One region of the Oceanobacillus sp. E9 genome, then DNA from elsewhere that is predicted to be linked to it. Evidence: a T-box and tRNA genes for the amino acid it is inferred to sense, from the RefSeq annotation. Region 1 holds a T-box; the other holds one or more tRNA genes.
What was found. The T-box of region 1 lies ahead of pheS (phenylalanine--tRNA ligase subunit alpha). A T-box ahead of a tRNA ligase gene usually reads a tRNA of that ligase, here a tRNA-Phe.
Positions count from the first base shown of each region.

Region 2: it has a tRNA-Phe gene. The T-box ahead of pheS (phenylalanine--tRNA ligase subunit alpha) is inferred to sense a tRNA for this amino acid. The anticodon was not compared.

Region 1 covers NZ_LSNA01000005.1:179,240-187,447, reverse strand. The annotation lists gene AQ616_RS04615 (uracil-DNA glycosylase) at 1-384, shown strand, start outside; gene pheT (phenylalanine--tRNA ligase subunit beta) at 654-3,089, opposite strand; gene pheS (phenylalanine--tRNA ligase subunit alpha) at 3,117-4,151, opposite strand; T-box leader at 4,222-4,459, opposite strand; gene AQ616_RS04600 (TrmH family RNA methyltransferase) at 4,512-5,252, opposite strand; gene sspI (small acid-soluble spore protein SspI) at 5,355-5,567, shown strand; gene AQ616_RS04590 (flagellar basal body-associated FliL family protein) at 6,073-7,659, shown strand; gene AQ616_RS04585 (ABC transporter permease) at 7,698-8,208, shown strand, end outside.
Region 2 covers NZ_LSNA01000005.1:399,144-407,351, forward strand. The annotation lists gene AQ616_RS05610 (NfeD family protein) at 1-201, shown strand, start outside; gene AQ616_RS05615 (Na/Pi cotransporter family protein) at 530-2,155, shown strand; gene AQ616_RS05620 (SCP2 sterol-binding domain-containing protein) at 2,746-3,081, shown strand; tRNA gene AQ616_RS05625 (tRNA-Asn) at 3,674-3,748, shown strand; tRNA gene AQ616_RS05630 (tRNA-Met) at 3,750-3,826, shown strand; tRNA gene AQ616_RS05635 (tRNA-His) at 3,838-3,913, shown strand; tRNA gene AQ616_RS05640 (tRNA-Ile) at 3,933-4,009, shown strand; tRNA gene AQ616_RS05645 (tRNA-Ser) at 4,022-4,114, shown strand; tRNA gene AQ616_RS05650 (tRNA-Phe) at 4,343-4,415, shown strand; gene sodA (superoxide dismutase SodA) at 4,585-5,196, shown strand; gene AQ616_RS05660 (MFS transporter) at 5,303-6,577, shown strand; gene AQ616_RS05665 (peptidoglycan D,D-transpeptidase FtsI family protein) at 6,636-8,208, shown strand, end outside.

The DNA.
Region 1 (8,208 bases):
TTTGGCATAAGTATGCCTAACCATGGTCACCTTACATATTGGGCTAAACAAGGAGTATTATTATTAAACAATGTATTAACAGTGCGTGAAGGAAAAGCTCATTCTCATCGAGGTCAAGGTTGGGAATTGTTTACTGACAAAGTCATTCAAACACTCAATCAAAAAGAACATCCGGTTGTATTTTTACTTTGGGGTGGTGCAGCTCAGAAGAAAGGGGAGCTAATCGACACAAATAAACACATTATCTTAAAAGCTCCTCACCCAAGTCCATTATCGGCTTATCGCGGATTCTTTGAGTCTAATCATTTTTCTCTTGCTAATCAAATTTTACGTAAGAATAATGTAGAAGAGATTGATTGGTCACTTCCAAAAATTATAAACTGATACTTCTTTCCATGGATGAGCAATAAGACTTCGTCCATCATGTTGAGCGATTATTCAACTCATTTATTTGAGCTTAATACGGAGTCTTCCTCCCCATTACCTTCCTCATTATTAAAGTTAGCCATCGTATACTTTGTTCACTTCACTACAATCAAAAATGGGTAAGTCATCGATCGATGACCTTACCCACTAATCTTGATTTGTTTCTTACATTGATTTAGAAATCATTTATCTTTTTAGTAAAACTAATAATTTATTAAATCTCTACATTATGACCGAACGTAAGAACCAAATTTCTTATTTACAGATTCTACAATTTGTTGATAAGAACTATCCACTTCGTCATCTTGCAATGTTTTTGCAGGATCTTGATATATTAATCGATATGCAACAGATTTTTTTCCTTCTTCCAAATGTTCCCCTTGATATACATCAAATATGAAGACTTCCTTCACTAATGGTGCTCCTATTTCTTGTATATACTGTTGTACTTCACCCGCGAATACTTCAGTATCAAGGATAAACGCAATATCACGAGATACGGATGGATATCTCGGAATATCTGTAAAGGATGGAACATTGTTATATTTTTCAAATACAGTGTCTAAGTCTATTTCAAAAACATAAGTCTCCGGTAAGTCGAAGAGATTCGCTGTTTTTGGATGTAGTTGACCCATATAGCCTATTTTTTCTCCATCAATGTTAAGTTCAGCACAGCGTCCTGGATGCATATCTTTCATTTGAATTTGTTTAAACGAAATATTTATTTGCAAATAGCTAGATAAACTTTCAATAATCCCTTTAACTACAAAGAAATCAACCGGCTTTTTCTCTTGTTGCCAAGGATGATTATGCCATAAACCTGTATATGCCCCGGCTAAATGTAATTTTTCTGTTGGTTGGTGCGTTAATTCTTGTTCTTCTGAAATAAATACTTTTCCAATTTCAAAATAATTTAAGTCTGTTTGCTTTCGGGCAACGTTATGTTGTAATGTACGTAGCAATTCAGGTACAATACTTAAACGCAAATATTTATGATCCTCACTCATTGGCATAGCTAATGAAATTGGATAACTATTGTCTATATCAATATTAGGAGTGACTAATCGCTTTGCATTTTTTTCATTAGTTAAAGAATATGTTAATGTTTCCATTGCACCGCTGCTCATCATGAACTCCCTAACTTTCCGTTGCAGTAGTTGATTTTCTGTTAGGCCACCAGATTTCACCCAACCTTGTGGTATCGTATATGGTAGATAATCGTACCCATGAATACGGATAATTTCCTCTAACATATCTTCGAAAATTTTAATATCACTACGACGAGTTGGTACATGAACAATAAATGTATGACCATCTTGATCAAAATTAAATTTTAATCTATTCAAGACAGACTGTACATCTTTTTCCGATAATTCCATACCAAGTCGTTGATTTACTTGGTCAAGTGGCACTTTTACGTCTGTTGTTGCTTTTACATCTAGATGATTTTCTTCTGCATAACCTTGTAATACTTTTCCACCTGCATATCTCTGCATGAGTTGACATGCTCTTAACCCTGCTTCTACAATTCGATTAGGATCAATACCTTTTTCAAAACGGGTACTTGATTCACTTCGCAAACCTGTTTGTCTAACCGTGTGTCGTACTGAAGTAGCTTCGAAATACGCAGCTTCTAATAATACGTTAACCGTCTTATCAGTAACCTCGCTATTTGCTCCTCCCATAACTCCTGCTAAGGCAACCGGCTCACTACCATTAGTAATCACAAGATTATCTTTGGTTAGTTTTCTTTCTTGTTCATCCAATGTTTGGATTACTTCACCATCGTTTCCTCTTCGAATAACAATTTTGTTTGAACCAAAACGATCGAAATCAAATGCATGCAGTGGTTGACCATACTCTAAGAGTACATAGTTCGTAATATCAACTACATTATTAATAGGTCGAATTCCTGAAGCCATTAGGTAATTTCGCATCCATAAAGGTGATGGTTTAATTTTTACATCTTTAACGATAAATGCTCCATAATACGGATTTAGATCTTTAGCTTCAATGTTGACATCAATCTGATCAGATACTTTCTCACCAACATAATCGATTTTTCCACTCGGTAATTCAATTGGTTGATTTAAAACAGCTGCAACTTCATAAGCTACTCCCAACATGCTAAGTGCATCAGGACGATTAGCTAAAACGTCTAAATCTAAAACAGCGTCTGTTAAATTCAACCACTGATCAACATTTGATCCAACTTCGATATCTTCCTCTTCTGGGAATACAAATATTCCTTCTGCAATATCTGTAGGGATATACTTCTCTTCTAATCCAAGTTCTTGAAGTGAGCAAATCATTCCATTTGATTCCACACCACGAAGTTTTACTTTTTTTATTTTCATATTCCCTGGTAGCACTGCACCTGGTTTGGCTACCGCAACTTTTTGCCCTCTAGCTACATTTGGCGCACCACATACAATTTGTAATGTCTCTTCTCCAATATTTACTTGTGTCAAATTTAATTTATCTGCATCAGGATGTTTTTCACACGATTCCACATAGCCAACTACTATATTTTCGTTTTTTCCTGCGATGTGTTCGATCCCTTCTACCTCAATTCCTGATTTTGTAATCTTCGCTGCAAGCTCTTCGGGTGTAACCGCTTCTAAGTTAACGTAATTTTTTAGCCAATTATAAGATACTAACATGGTCTTCCTCCTTTATCTCTTTCCGATTTATGCTTGGTGAAATTGGTTTAAGAATCGAATATCATTGGTATAAAAATGACGAATATCGTTGACGCCATATTTTAGCATTGCGATACGCTCTTGCCCCATTCCAAACGCAAAACCGCTGTAAACTTTTGGATCATAGCCACTCATCTCTAAAACTCGGGGATGTACCATTCCACCACCCAAGATCTCAATCCAACCAGTCTGCTTACACACAGAACATCCTTGACCACTGCACACTTTACATGAAACGTCCATTTCTACGGATGGCTCTGTAAATGGGAAGAATGATGGACGCAATCGAATTTCTCGATCTTCTCCAAACATATTCTTTGCAAAAATGTCTAACGTTCCTTTTAAATCACTTAGTGTAATATTTTTATCAATAACTAATCCTTCAATTTGTCTAAATTGATGAGAGTGAGTCGCATCGTCAGTATCTCGACGATAAACCTTACCAGGGCATATCATTTTAATTGGCTTCTCTCCATTGTATGCCTGCATAGTACGTGCTTGGACTGGTGAAGTTTGTGTGCGAAGTAACAACTCATTTGTAATAAAAAATGTATCCTGCATATCTCTTGCTGGATGGTCTTTAGGAAGGTTTAATGCTTCAAAATTAAAGTAATCTGTTTCCACTTCCGGACCTTCCTTTACTTCATATCCCATACCTATAAATAAATCTTCTATTTCTTCAACAACACTGGTTAATAAATGTTTACCACCTATGTGTACCGGGTTCCCCGGTAAAGTGACGTCAATCGTTTCTTTCTCTAATTTCTCATTTAACGCTTCTTCTTCAATTTTTTCTGTTTTCTGATCAAGCGCTGCCGTAATTTGTTCGCGAACTTGGTTGGCTATTTCACCAACGACAGGGCGTTCTTCCTTTGATAATTTCCCCATTCCTCTTAAAACACTCGTTAACGACCCTTTTTTTCCTAAATATTTTACTTTTAGATCCTGTAATGATTTCATATCATTTGCTTCTTCGACAGAAGCAATGGCCTCATCACGGATGGTGTGTAATTCTTCTTTCATTCTTTATACCTCCCTATTTTATTTCATCAATACGAAAAACCGATTTACATATAAAAAAGCCCCTATCCCAGAAAGGGACGAGGCTTTAAGATCGCGGTACCACCCTTGTTGATTATACATTATATCAAATAATCCAACTTTCCCCTGATAACGGATGGTTCCGAATCACCTTTACATTCATTTATGGTCCAAGTGTTAGCTCCAGAGTGAAATGCAATTCTCTTTATCAATAGGAATGCTTTCAGTCTGGACATTCCCTCCCTATATTGATTAAAAATGAGTTTTGCTTGCTCCTTCATCGCTTGTATTGATTTTTTAGTAATAAAACCATTATAGAAAAAACGTACGAAGCATGCAAGGTTATTTTTTTAAATGATACATTAATATCCCAGCTGCAATACCTACATTTAATGATTCAGCTTTTCCATAGATAGGAATATTTATACGTTGATTTGCTATGTTTAATAATGAAGGATCTATTCCCGATCCTTCATTACCTAGAATTAAGCCCACCTTATTTTGGTTGTTAACTTCTCTATAGTCCACTGCATCTTGCAATGCAGTTGCTAAAATAGAAAATCCTTGTGATTGTAACTTATGTATTTCTTGTTCTAATGGTGCAGTATAAATTGGTATGTGAAAAATTGACCCTTGCGTAGCCCGGATAACTTTATCATTAAATATATCCACACATCCTTCACCTAATACAACTGCATCTACACCAGCTGCATCAGCAGTTCGGATGATCGTCCCCATATTTCCAGGGTCTTGAATGGCATCAAGAAGAATAATCAACTCGTTATCTACTTGTACATTGGACTTATTCATTTCTACCACAGCGATGATTCCTTGAGGAGTTTGTGTTTGTGATATTTCTTTTAATACATTTTCACTTACATACTCTACAGGAATACCTTTAGCTTCGTTTGGTATTTCATATCCTTCAACAATGATCAATTCTTGAATAATCCATTTACTATTTAAGGCTTCTTGAATTAGATGGATACCATCGATTAGGAATGTATTGGTTTTTTCCCGATCTTTTCTCCGATGCAATTTTTTCAAGTTTTTCACTTTTTCATTTTTTATAGAGGTAATCATTATTCAAAACATCCTTCGTTTTTTTCCTACCTTTATCATACATATATTTTGTCGTTGTGGTCAAACTATGTTTAGTCCACTATTTCAAGAGGAGTGTGTTTGATGGATTTAAATTTACGTAAAGCAATTTATTCCAACATTTCCAATAATGACGAGCAACAACTAGAAGCTACAATTGTGGATGCCATTCAAAATGGTGAGGAAAAAATGCTTCCTGGTCTAGGAGTACTATTTGAACTAATATGGAAACACTCTGATGATCAAGAACGAAAAGAAATGATACAGTCTTTAGAATCTGGTGTAAAGCAGCTGTAATCTAGACATAGGAGATCGGGGACATATTCTTTTGAATATTTTTCACCTTGATCTCCTTCTTCTTTTCAGCAAACGAGAACAAAATCTCTAATGAATAAATTTCATTTTAACAAGGACTTTTTTCCTTATCCCCTCTCATTATTTAAAATAAAGAAAATTATTTACACATTAATTACATACAATTTGCTTATAAGAGTAAAAAGAAAATAAAATCAAAAATGAGAATAAAGAACTAACAATTCGACAATTCCTTTAAAACAAATCTTTTATTTCTTCAATTATTTACATAATATCGTACACAAATAAGTATATAGGACCATAATAATCTCTTGAATTTAAAACTTATATGAAACTTTTAATATATATATCTATTTAGAAGATTATTAGATATATTTGACTACCTATCTGTTAAATGATATAAAAAATTGAAGCAATTTTTTATTATATGTTTTTCAGTAATGTAATAAACTTGTTAAGAGAACAGTAACAGAAAGGGGTAAATGTTTTGGAAGAAAATACGAATAACAAATCAAAGAAGGGTCTCTCCAAAGGAATTATAGCCTTAATAGTAGGTGTAATAGTACTCTTAGGAGGAACAGCTGCTGCATTCTTTATTAATAGTTCATCTCCAAAAGCTACATATTTTCTTGCTGAGAAGAATTCGTTAGAACATGCAAAAGAATATGTAGAAAATCGGTATTCGGATGAATTAGCATGGTTAGAGAAATCAGAAGAAGAGGCAATGGAACAAAATCTAGACATCGGTGTTACATTTAACGAACCAAATTCAAACGGTTTGCAAACAGACCCAGGGATTGAAATGATTAATAACTCCAGACTTATGTTCAACACGCAAACAGATATGGAAGCTCGTCAATTTTATACAAATATAGGTGTGAACTATAATGGAATAGAATTAAATGATATTGAATTAGCTATTAATGAAGGAAATGTAACAGCTGGATTACCTTTCCTAAATGAAACACTTCAGTTTAATGATGAAGATTACGGAAGTCTTATGTATGAACTTGATCCATATACTTTTACAGGAAATGAAACTCTAAATTTAGATAGCATATTATTCGATAATATCTATGCATTAGAAGAAGAAGACCTTGAATACATTAAAGAAGAATATGTGATGTATACTTATGATTTACTTCCTGACGAGGCATTTGAGAGCTCGAATGAAGACGTAGAAGTAAACGGTGAATCAATAAGTGCTGAAAAAGTTACAATGCATTTATCAGAAGAACAAGCAAGAGAAGTACTGATTAGCCTATTTGAAAAAATGAAAGACGATGAGAAGTTAAAAGAACTTGTCCACGACCAAATAGTTAATCTTTCTTACGTGGCTGGATCCGATATGGCACAATTAGAAGAAGAAGTTGATCTTATTCTCGAAGACTATGAAGCTGTCTTTGAAGATGCAATCAAAGAAATTGAAACCTTCCAATTTAAAGATGGTATTCAATCTGCTTTATGGGTTGCCGATGATAAAGTAGTACAACGTGAGTTAAATATTGCTCTAGCTCCAGAAGGAGAACAATTAGTAACATTAGGGATCAATGGTCAACAACACTTAACCGATGATCAAATTTTCTTTGACTTTGAATTTACAGCAGATGAAAGCTCATCTGTAGTTCTTTCAGGTGATTTAAGTTCTAAAGATAGTATTATCAAAGACAGTATGGAAATCTCAATTCCAGATGCTGAAATGAAATTATACTATGAAGGTGAAGAATCAGTTAGTGAAAACACTCGTACGTTTGATCGAACATTTGGATTTAGCGAGCCATATACAGGTGAAGGAAGTATGGTCTGGTCTGGTGAATCGACTTATGAAGAAGATCAAATGAATTCTAACAATACTTTAACTTTCGGAACTACAGAAATGCCTGAAGTTCTCGTACTCGATATGAATATAGATGGATCTATTATTGATCATGTAGCAGAAATGGATACTTCTAATATCGTAGACATTGGAACAATGTCCTCTGAAGAAATTTCAACATATTTTAGCACAGATTTCGCAGAACAATTTCAACAATGGATCATGCAATTTATGGGTGGGTCGAACTTTGAATTTTAATAATTGATAATTTTAGATAGAAAAGAGCGTGCATTACAATGACGTTTACGAAACATGTAGGACTATTTTTAAAAAATCACATAGTTCATTTAAAGAGGAAGTGTCTAACACTTCCTCTTCTTTTCATGTTCCCTGTTCTTATCGTGAGTTTAATCGGATTTATGTTATACACCTTTATTTCTCAAGATGAACAAGATCCTATTCAAGTTGGATTAGTAGATTTAGATGAATCTGAAGAAACCCAGTTAATGGTCCAATTCTTAGAAGGTTCATCTTTATTCAATCGGTTTTTGCATATTAATAAACTTGAAGAAAATGCAGCTAAAAAAGAATTAGAGGGTAATAAAATAACTACGTACATAGCCTTTCCAAAGAATTTTATTAAAGACCTTTATCAAGGAACCACCGTCGATATTCCAATCACAGGAAATCGACAACAACCGGCTGAGAGTTATATGATATATGAAACAATGGAAAGTGTCATCCGTCATATTCGTTCATCTCAAGCAAATATTCTTACGATGAACTACTATGCAAAACAGTTTGAAA
Region 2 (8,208 bases), 220 kb from region 1:
TTATCAAAAGAGTATGAAGATTTATTAGAAACAGAAGGAGAAGCACTAACAGACTTTAGACCTTCAGGTACAGTTGAGATAAATAAGAAACATTATAGTGCAGTAACCGGCGGACAATGGTTAGAAAAAGGTTCAAAAGTGAAAGTGGTAGAAGTTGATGGAACCAAAATTCGAATTGAAAAAATAGATTATAGTGAGTAGATAAGTTTTAAATCCCGAAATTAAATCTTTCTTTTTGATAAAAGAGGTTTGATTTCGGGATTTTTGTGCTACAAGTAAATGAATTATAAAAATCTGATTTTGTAGCTTTTTGTAATTGGAAATTAATTATAAATGAAAGGGCACATATAAAGAAATAATTGTACAAAAATAAGGTAACTAAAGCTGTCATTAATAATTTGTAAAGAAATGTTAAGAGTATGTAAATTTTTCAAAAGTACCTTTACAAAGAGTATAATATCATCAATAATGGATAAGGCACAAAATTCTACAAGAAAAAACATAAGCCTTAGAAGGGATGAAGTAATACGTGGATATCGATGTACAAACACTATTAATTGAATTTATCGGAGGTTTAGGAATATTCCTGCTAGGTATTAAATACATGGGTGATGGTTTACAAAAATCAGCAGGCGATCGTCTTCGAGATATTCTGGATCGCTTTACAAGCAATCCGTTTCTAGGAGTACTCGCTGGTATAATTGTTACTGTACTTATACAAAGTAGCTCCGGAACAACAGTATTAACTGTTGGGCTGGTAAATGCAGGTTTTATGACTTTAAGACAGGCTATTGGGGTAATTATGGGTGCCAATATCGGTACTACAGTAACTGCATTTATCATTGGTATTGATTTAGGTGAATATGCATTGCTTATAATGGCTCTTGGTGCTTTCTTATTATTCTTCTTTAAGAAACCAATCGTCAATGCAGCAGGACAAGCTGTATTTGGTTTTGGTTCCCTCTTCTTTGGTTTAGAATTAATGAGTAGTGGAATGTCGCCACTTCGCTCTTTAGAAGCGTTTCATGAACTTACTGTATCAATGAGCGAAACTCCAATCTTAGGAGTAGTAATTGGAACGGTATTTACATTAATTGTTCAAAGTTCATCTGCAACAATAGGGATATTACAAGGATTATATTCTGAAGGCGCAATTGAATTAGGCGCTGCTCTACCAGTATTATTTGGGGATAACATAGGAACAACAATAACTGCAATTATTGCTAGTATTGGTGCATCTGTAGCTGCAAAAAGAGCGGCATTAACTCACGTAACTTTTAATTTAATAGGAGCAACTGTCTTCTTATTACTGTTAATACCATTTACAAATTATGTTGCATTTTTACAGGATTGGCTCAATCTAAATCCAGAAATGACAATTGCTTTCGGGCATGGAAGTTTTAATATTGCTAATACAATTGTACAATTTCCATTTATAGCAGCTCTTGCCTGGTTTGTAACTAAACTTATACCTGGTGATGACACAATCATTGAATATAAACCAATGCACTTAGATCCAATATTCATCCAACAATCTTCATCTTTAGCATTGGATCAAGCAAAAGCTGAAGTTGTAAGAATGGGTAGCTATGCGCATAAAGGTCTTGAAGAAACACATTTATATGTGACAACACAAAATGAAAAGAATTCTGAGATGGCGTTGCAAGTTGAAGGTGCCTTAAATAATCTAGATAGAAAAATCACGGATTATTTAGTTGAAATTGCGTCAACATCTTTATCAGAAGTTGAAAGTGCTGAGCACACTGCTCTTATGAACACTGTACGAGACATTGAACGTATAGGTGATCATTTTGAGAATATAGTGGAATTGATTGATTACAAAATGTCAAACAAAGTAATTTTAACAGACCAAGCTATGGAAGACTTAAATAATATGTTTGATTTGACTGCTATGACAGTAAAACAGGCAATTGAATCATTAGAACTTAAAGATAGAGAAGCAGCACTAGAAGTTATTCAAAAAGAAGATCAAATTGATAAAATGGAGCGCAAATTCCGTAAAAGTCACATCATTCGTATGAATGAAGGTCTATGTAACGGATCAGCAGGTATTGTCTTTGTTGATATTATTAGTAACCTTGAAAGAATTGGCGACCATGCTGTGAATATTGCAGAGAATGTATTAGGTGAATAGGAAAATTAATTATAAAAAATCGTAGAGAGGTGAAAACTTCTCTGCGATTTTCTTTATAAATAATAAATTTACTATTAATTTTTAGGTATTACTTTTTTGTAGGCTAGTACAGGTTAAAAATGAAGACAATTTTTATTTTTTACATACTATTCATATGCAGAAAACGCGATTATTTGACCATTTTTATATAGTGAATCATCAGTTAAATGTACCAAAATAATGTCTTAAAAAATTAGTGAATGCGCTTGAATTTGATTCATTAAGAAGTGTTTCTATATAATTTATTCTTAACACTTAAGTCCATATCATCTTAAGTTATTTGGTATTAAAGCCGAATGTTTCATTGGTAGATTCCAATTGCAGACAGTTCCATTTTAGTAGGTACGGATAAGAATTAATTTTTCCTATTACTGAAACATTTCATTAGTTATTCGTTATTTAATTAAACTTGCCAATTATGAAATTGACTCATGTTAGCAATCAACTAATTTTAATTTTTTTGCCGTAACCAATAAATAATGATGTTAGATAAATTTGTCTTTTCAGATCAATCTGGTATTAGTAATATAGAAGTAAAGGAGGGTTATTAAATGGGGGAGATAGAGAAATTAGTAGAAGAATTAGAAAATCAATTAAAGATTAATCCGGAGATTGTGAATGAAATTGAAAGTGTGGTAAAAGTGTCTTTAAAAGATACAAAGGAAGAGTATATTCTCTTTCTAAAAGGAAAAAATCCTTATGTTACTCAAGAAAAAATAAATAACGTAGATTGTCTGATTCAAATAGATACAAAAGATTTCATTAAACTTGCAAACAACAAATTGAATACGACTATGGCTTATATGACGGGAAAATTAAAGGTGAAAGGTAATATCGCCATAGCACTTAAATTACAGGAAATACTTCAAAAATATAATGCATATTAATTAATGAAACAGAAAAGTTTTGATTGAAATTTTAAATAGTGTCTATGAATTTGAATAGCTTCCTTTATCACAGTCAAGCTCAAGCTCAACTAGGGAAAGTTTATTCTTCCTAGTTGATTTTGATTTGTTTCGCCATATTCTCCATGTAGTTCAGTTGTTGTAGCAAAGATTAACCTCCATCAAGTTTCAATTCTTCAAACTTAATTTACTGAACTCTTTAATCTGTGTATCAATTCTATAATTACTAAGAGTGGTTTATTAATGTATAGGAAGTATTAGGGAAGTAGAACCTGGCCTTTAACTTACGCTATTTCTACCCAATATATATAGTATAATAAACTAATATATTGAAGTAGGAAATATTCAAAATAAAAGAAATTTGACCGGGTTTAACTGAAAAAAATAAAAAAATGCATAATCTATTAAAATTTATGTTGAAATATGAAAAAAAACGTGCTATTATAAATTTTGCAGTCGAAAAACGAAATAAAAACTTTTGCAAAGACGCAAAAAAATGTTTGACAGATTTTGTTAAACATGATAAATTATATTTCGTTGCTGTTATTACATAAACAAGACTTTTAATGATTATTCCACAGTAGCTCAGTGGTAGAGCAATCGGCTGTTAACCGATCGGTCGTAGGTTCGAATCCTACCTGTGGAGCCATGGCGGTGTAGCTCAGCTGGCGAGAGCGTACGGTTCATACCCGTGAGGTCGGGGGTTCGATCCCCTCCGCCGCTACCATATAAATCATGGCGGTCGTGGCGAAGTGGTTAACGCACCGGATTGTGGCTCCGGCATTCGTGGGTTCAATCCCCACCGGTCGCCCCATGATTAAAATTAAGTAGAAGGACCCTTAGCTCAGTTGGTTAGAGCTATCGGCTCATAACCGATCGGTCGCAGGTTCGAGTCCTGCAGGGTCCACCATTTAACCAATTCGGAGGTATACCCAAGTCCGGCTGAAGGGATCGGTCTTGAAAACCGAGAGGCGGGTCAAACCGCGCGGGGGTTCGAATCCCTCTACCTCCTCCATACATATTTTACATCGATTATAGCGTGTAGCTTAGTCGGTAGAGTTACAAGTGTAACTTCTAGTGATGTAGACTTCTCTCTATAAACTTGAAGATGCAGGTGTTATCACTTAGTAAAAACAATTGTAGTGTGGAAGTGTGACTTACTGATGAAAATTTGATATAAGAACGGTATATAAATTAATATCAGAATTAGTTTAAATTAAATTAGTTAAAATTAATTTAATATGGCTTGGTAGCTCAGTCGGTAGAGCAGAGGACTGAAAATCCTTGTGTCGGCGGTTCGATTCCGTCCCGAGCCACTTTTAAAAACAAGCAAAAGCTTGTTTTTTTGTATTTGAAGATGAAATCGAATACAAAACATTGGAAATATAAAGCATATCGTTTGCAACTGCTTAAAAGCTTTGATAATCTTTTTACTATAAAGGGACATAAACCTTTACATCATTTATTTTGAGGAGGAAGATAAACATGGCAAAATTTGAATTACCTGAATTACCATATGCATATGATGCATTGGAGCCAACAATCGACAAAGAAACAATGAACATTCATCATACGAAACACCACAACACGTATGTAACTAAATTAAATGATGCATTGGAAGGACAGGCAGATCTTCAAAGTAAGTCTGTAGAAGAATTAATAAGCAATCTCGATGCAGTCCCTGAAAGTGCAAAAACTGCAGTACGCAACAACGGTGGCGGACATGCTAACCACAGTCTATTTTGGAAGTTACTATCACCAAATGGTGGCGGTGAGCCAACAGGTGAATTAGCTGATAAAATTAATGCTAAATTTGGCTCATTAGACAAATTCAAAGAAGAATTTGCAGCAGCTGCAGCAGGACGTTTCGGTTCTGGCTGGGCATGGCTAATTGTTAACAACGGAGAACTAGAAATTACAAGCACACCAAATCAAGATTCACCATTAATGGATGGTAAAACTCCAATTTTAGGACTTGATGTTTGGGAACATGCTTATTACCTTAAGTATCAAAATAAACGCCCAGAATACATTTCAGCATTCTGGAATGTAGTTAATTGGGATCAAGTAGCGAAAAACTACGAAGAAGCTAAGTAATATACAACTATAAATTAAAACACGTGAAATGAATTTCACGTGTTTTTTTTGTATAGATACGCCTCCTTCGCAAAAAATAAAGTTTGAAAAGAAGGAGTCGTTTATGATGTTCCAACAAATAAACAATTATTATCAAAAACATAAAATTGAAAATCGTGACTTAGTTATTCTTTTATTGATTGGTGGATTATATTCAGGAGGTATTTTCTTATCTAATACATTTGTTAACGTTTATATCTGGAAACAATCTGGAGAATTAATAACAATAGCTAATTATAATTTAGCTAGTTATATTTTCCAGGCACTTGCGTTTGTATGGGCAGGGAAGTTATCCAAAGCCATTGATCGCATACTTATTTTACGCGTTGGTATACTATTTCTTTGCCTATTTTTTGTTTGTGTCTTGTTTATTGGGGAGTTGGCAGCTTATTATAACTTTATACTAGGGTGCTTAATCGGTATTGGTTACGGATTTTTTTGGTTAGCATTTCATGTTATGACTTTTGAAATTACGGAGCCGGATACAAGAGATATGTTCAATGGCGTGTTCGGCATTTTAAGTTCATTTGCAGGTATGGTTGGCCCATTATTAGCAGGCTTTATCATTGCGAATATGGTAGATGATGTCGGATATAATGTAATCTTTGGAATTTCTTTTCTGTTGTTCGCTTGTGCAGTGATCGCGAGTTTTTTCATCGTAAGAAAAGGGTCAAAGGGATTATTTGCTATAAAGCATATAGCAAAAGAAAGGAAAAGAAACAAAAATTGGAAAAGGGTTTTACATTCTCATTTTTTTCAAGGATTAAGAGAAGGTATTTTTGGGTTTTATATCACAATTTGGGTGTTTCTCGTTACAAATAGTGAACTCGCCCTTGGGACGTTTAATATGTTTTTATCCGGTTTATCGATTGTCTTTTATCTAATTGCAGCAAAATATATTAAACCACATTTAAGGAAAAAATCGATATTAGTAGGTGGATTGTTATTATTTGCTTCCATATTTATCATCATTTTTGAAGTGAATTATACATTATTGATGGTATATGCTGTAGTTATAGGGGTTGCCTATCCAATCTTGAATGTACCATTTGTTTCGATGACTTTTGATGTAATTGGAAAAGCATACAAAGCTGCTGAAATGCGTGTGGAATATATAGTTATACGAGAAATCTTCTTAAATTTAGGCAGAGCATTATCGATAACTGTTTTTATACTAGGGATTATATTTTTTGAAGAAGAACAAATTATCCCAACTTTGCTGATTGTTTTTGGAGCTGGTCACCTTGTTATTTATTTCCTCATTAAAAATATCCATATAGGAACCAAAAAACCAAAAGAAATTTTAATAAAAGAGCAAATTACAGACGAAAAAAAACGTTAATTATGGTAAAATCAAACAGAGGAAAATATTGTACTAAATTATTGGGGGAGAAGAGATATTGAGTAAGGATAATAAAAAGAAACGAGCCCAACTTCCCTTTCGGATAAATATATTATTTTTTGCAATCTTTTTGTTGTTCTCTGTATTAATTTTGCAACTAGGGGTTGTACAAATTTTGAATGGGGAGGCTCACCAAGAAGAAATTGAGCGAACAAATATTGACACGACGAGTGTACCTGTTCCGAGAGGAAAAATATTAGACACAAATGGAAATGTAATTGTAGATAATAAAGCGATGTATTCTATTACTTATACGCCACCAAAAGGCGTACAAGCGAAAGATCGCTTAGAATTAGCTCAAAAGTTAGCAGAGTATATTGATATGAGTCAGGAAGACCGGTTAAAACGTATTACGGATAGAGATAAGCGGGAATATTATTATTTACTTAATCAAAAAGATGTAGACGAGAGGTTAGAGGACCTAGATACTTCCGAAATGGACAATGCAGATGTATATAACCATACATTGGATTTGATTACCGAAGAAGAAATTAGTGATTTCTCTGATGATGATATGGAAATTATCGCTATAAAAAAAGAATTGGATAAAGCTTACTCATTGACTCCACAAGTTATAAAAAATGAAGATGTTACTGCTGAAGAATATGCAACTGTTGCAGAGAATTTGGATAAATTACCAGGGATAAATGCGACCACAGATTGGGATCGAGTATATCCTTACGAGGATACCTTAACGAGTCTGTTGGGAAGTATAACAAGTCAGCAGCAAGGAATTCCAGCTGAAGATGTGCAAGCTTATTTAAGTAAAGGATATAGCCGGAACGATAGAGTAGGAAAAAGTGGTTTAGAACAGCAATATGAAGATTTCTTGAGAGGTAGAAAAGAACAGATTCAATATGAGACGAGAAAAGATGGTACGATAGTAGGAACGGAAACCGTAGTTGAAGGGCAACGAGGAAAAGACCTCGTTTTAACGATTGACATGGAATTTCAAGAAAAAGTAGACGAAATAGTATTAGAAGAATTTAAGGATGCTAAAGAAAAATATCCTGGGCCTAATCAGTACCTAACGAACGCTTTTGCAGTAGTAATGAATCCAAAAACAGGCGAGTTACTGGCAATGTCTGGCGTGAATTATGATAAAGAAAAGGGAGAATACAATGATGCCGCATTTATGGCGTTAGCAAGTGCATATGAACCAGGTTCTTCAGTGAAAGGTGCCAGTGTATTAGCAGGATATGAATCGGGTGTGATTTCACCAGGACAAGTGTTTTTTGATAATCCAATTCGAATTGCTAGTACACCAGTAAAAAAATCAGTTAGAAATTTAGGTCATGTAAACGATTATCAAGCTTTGGAAAAGTCTTCAAACGTCTACATGTTCTATATCGCTTTACGAATGATGGGAGAAAACCGACATCCATATCCAGATAACTCTAGCCTTAATGCAAGTTGGAGTGAATACAACAATGCACTAAATGATTTACAAAATTATTTTAATCAATTTGGTTTAGGTGCCTCTACGGGTATTGATTTTCCGTATGAATCTACTGGAGTTCGTTCAAATAGCGCACCCAATCCTGGTAATGTTCTGGATTTTACAATTGGAC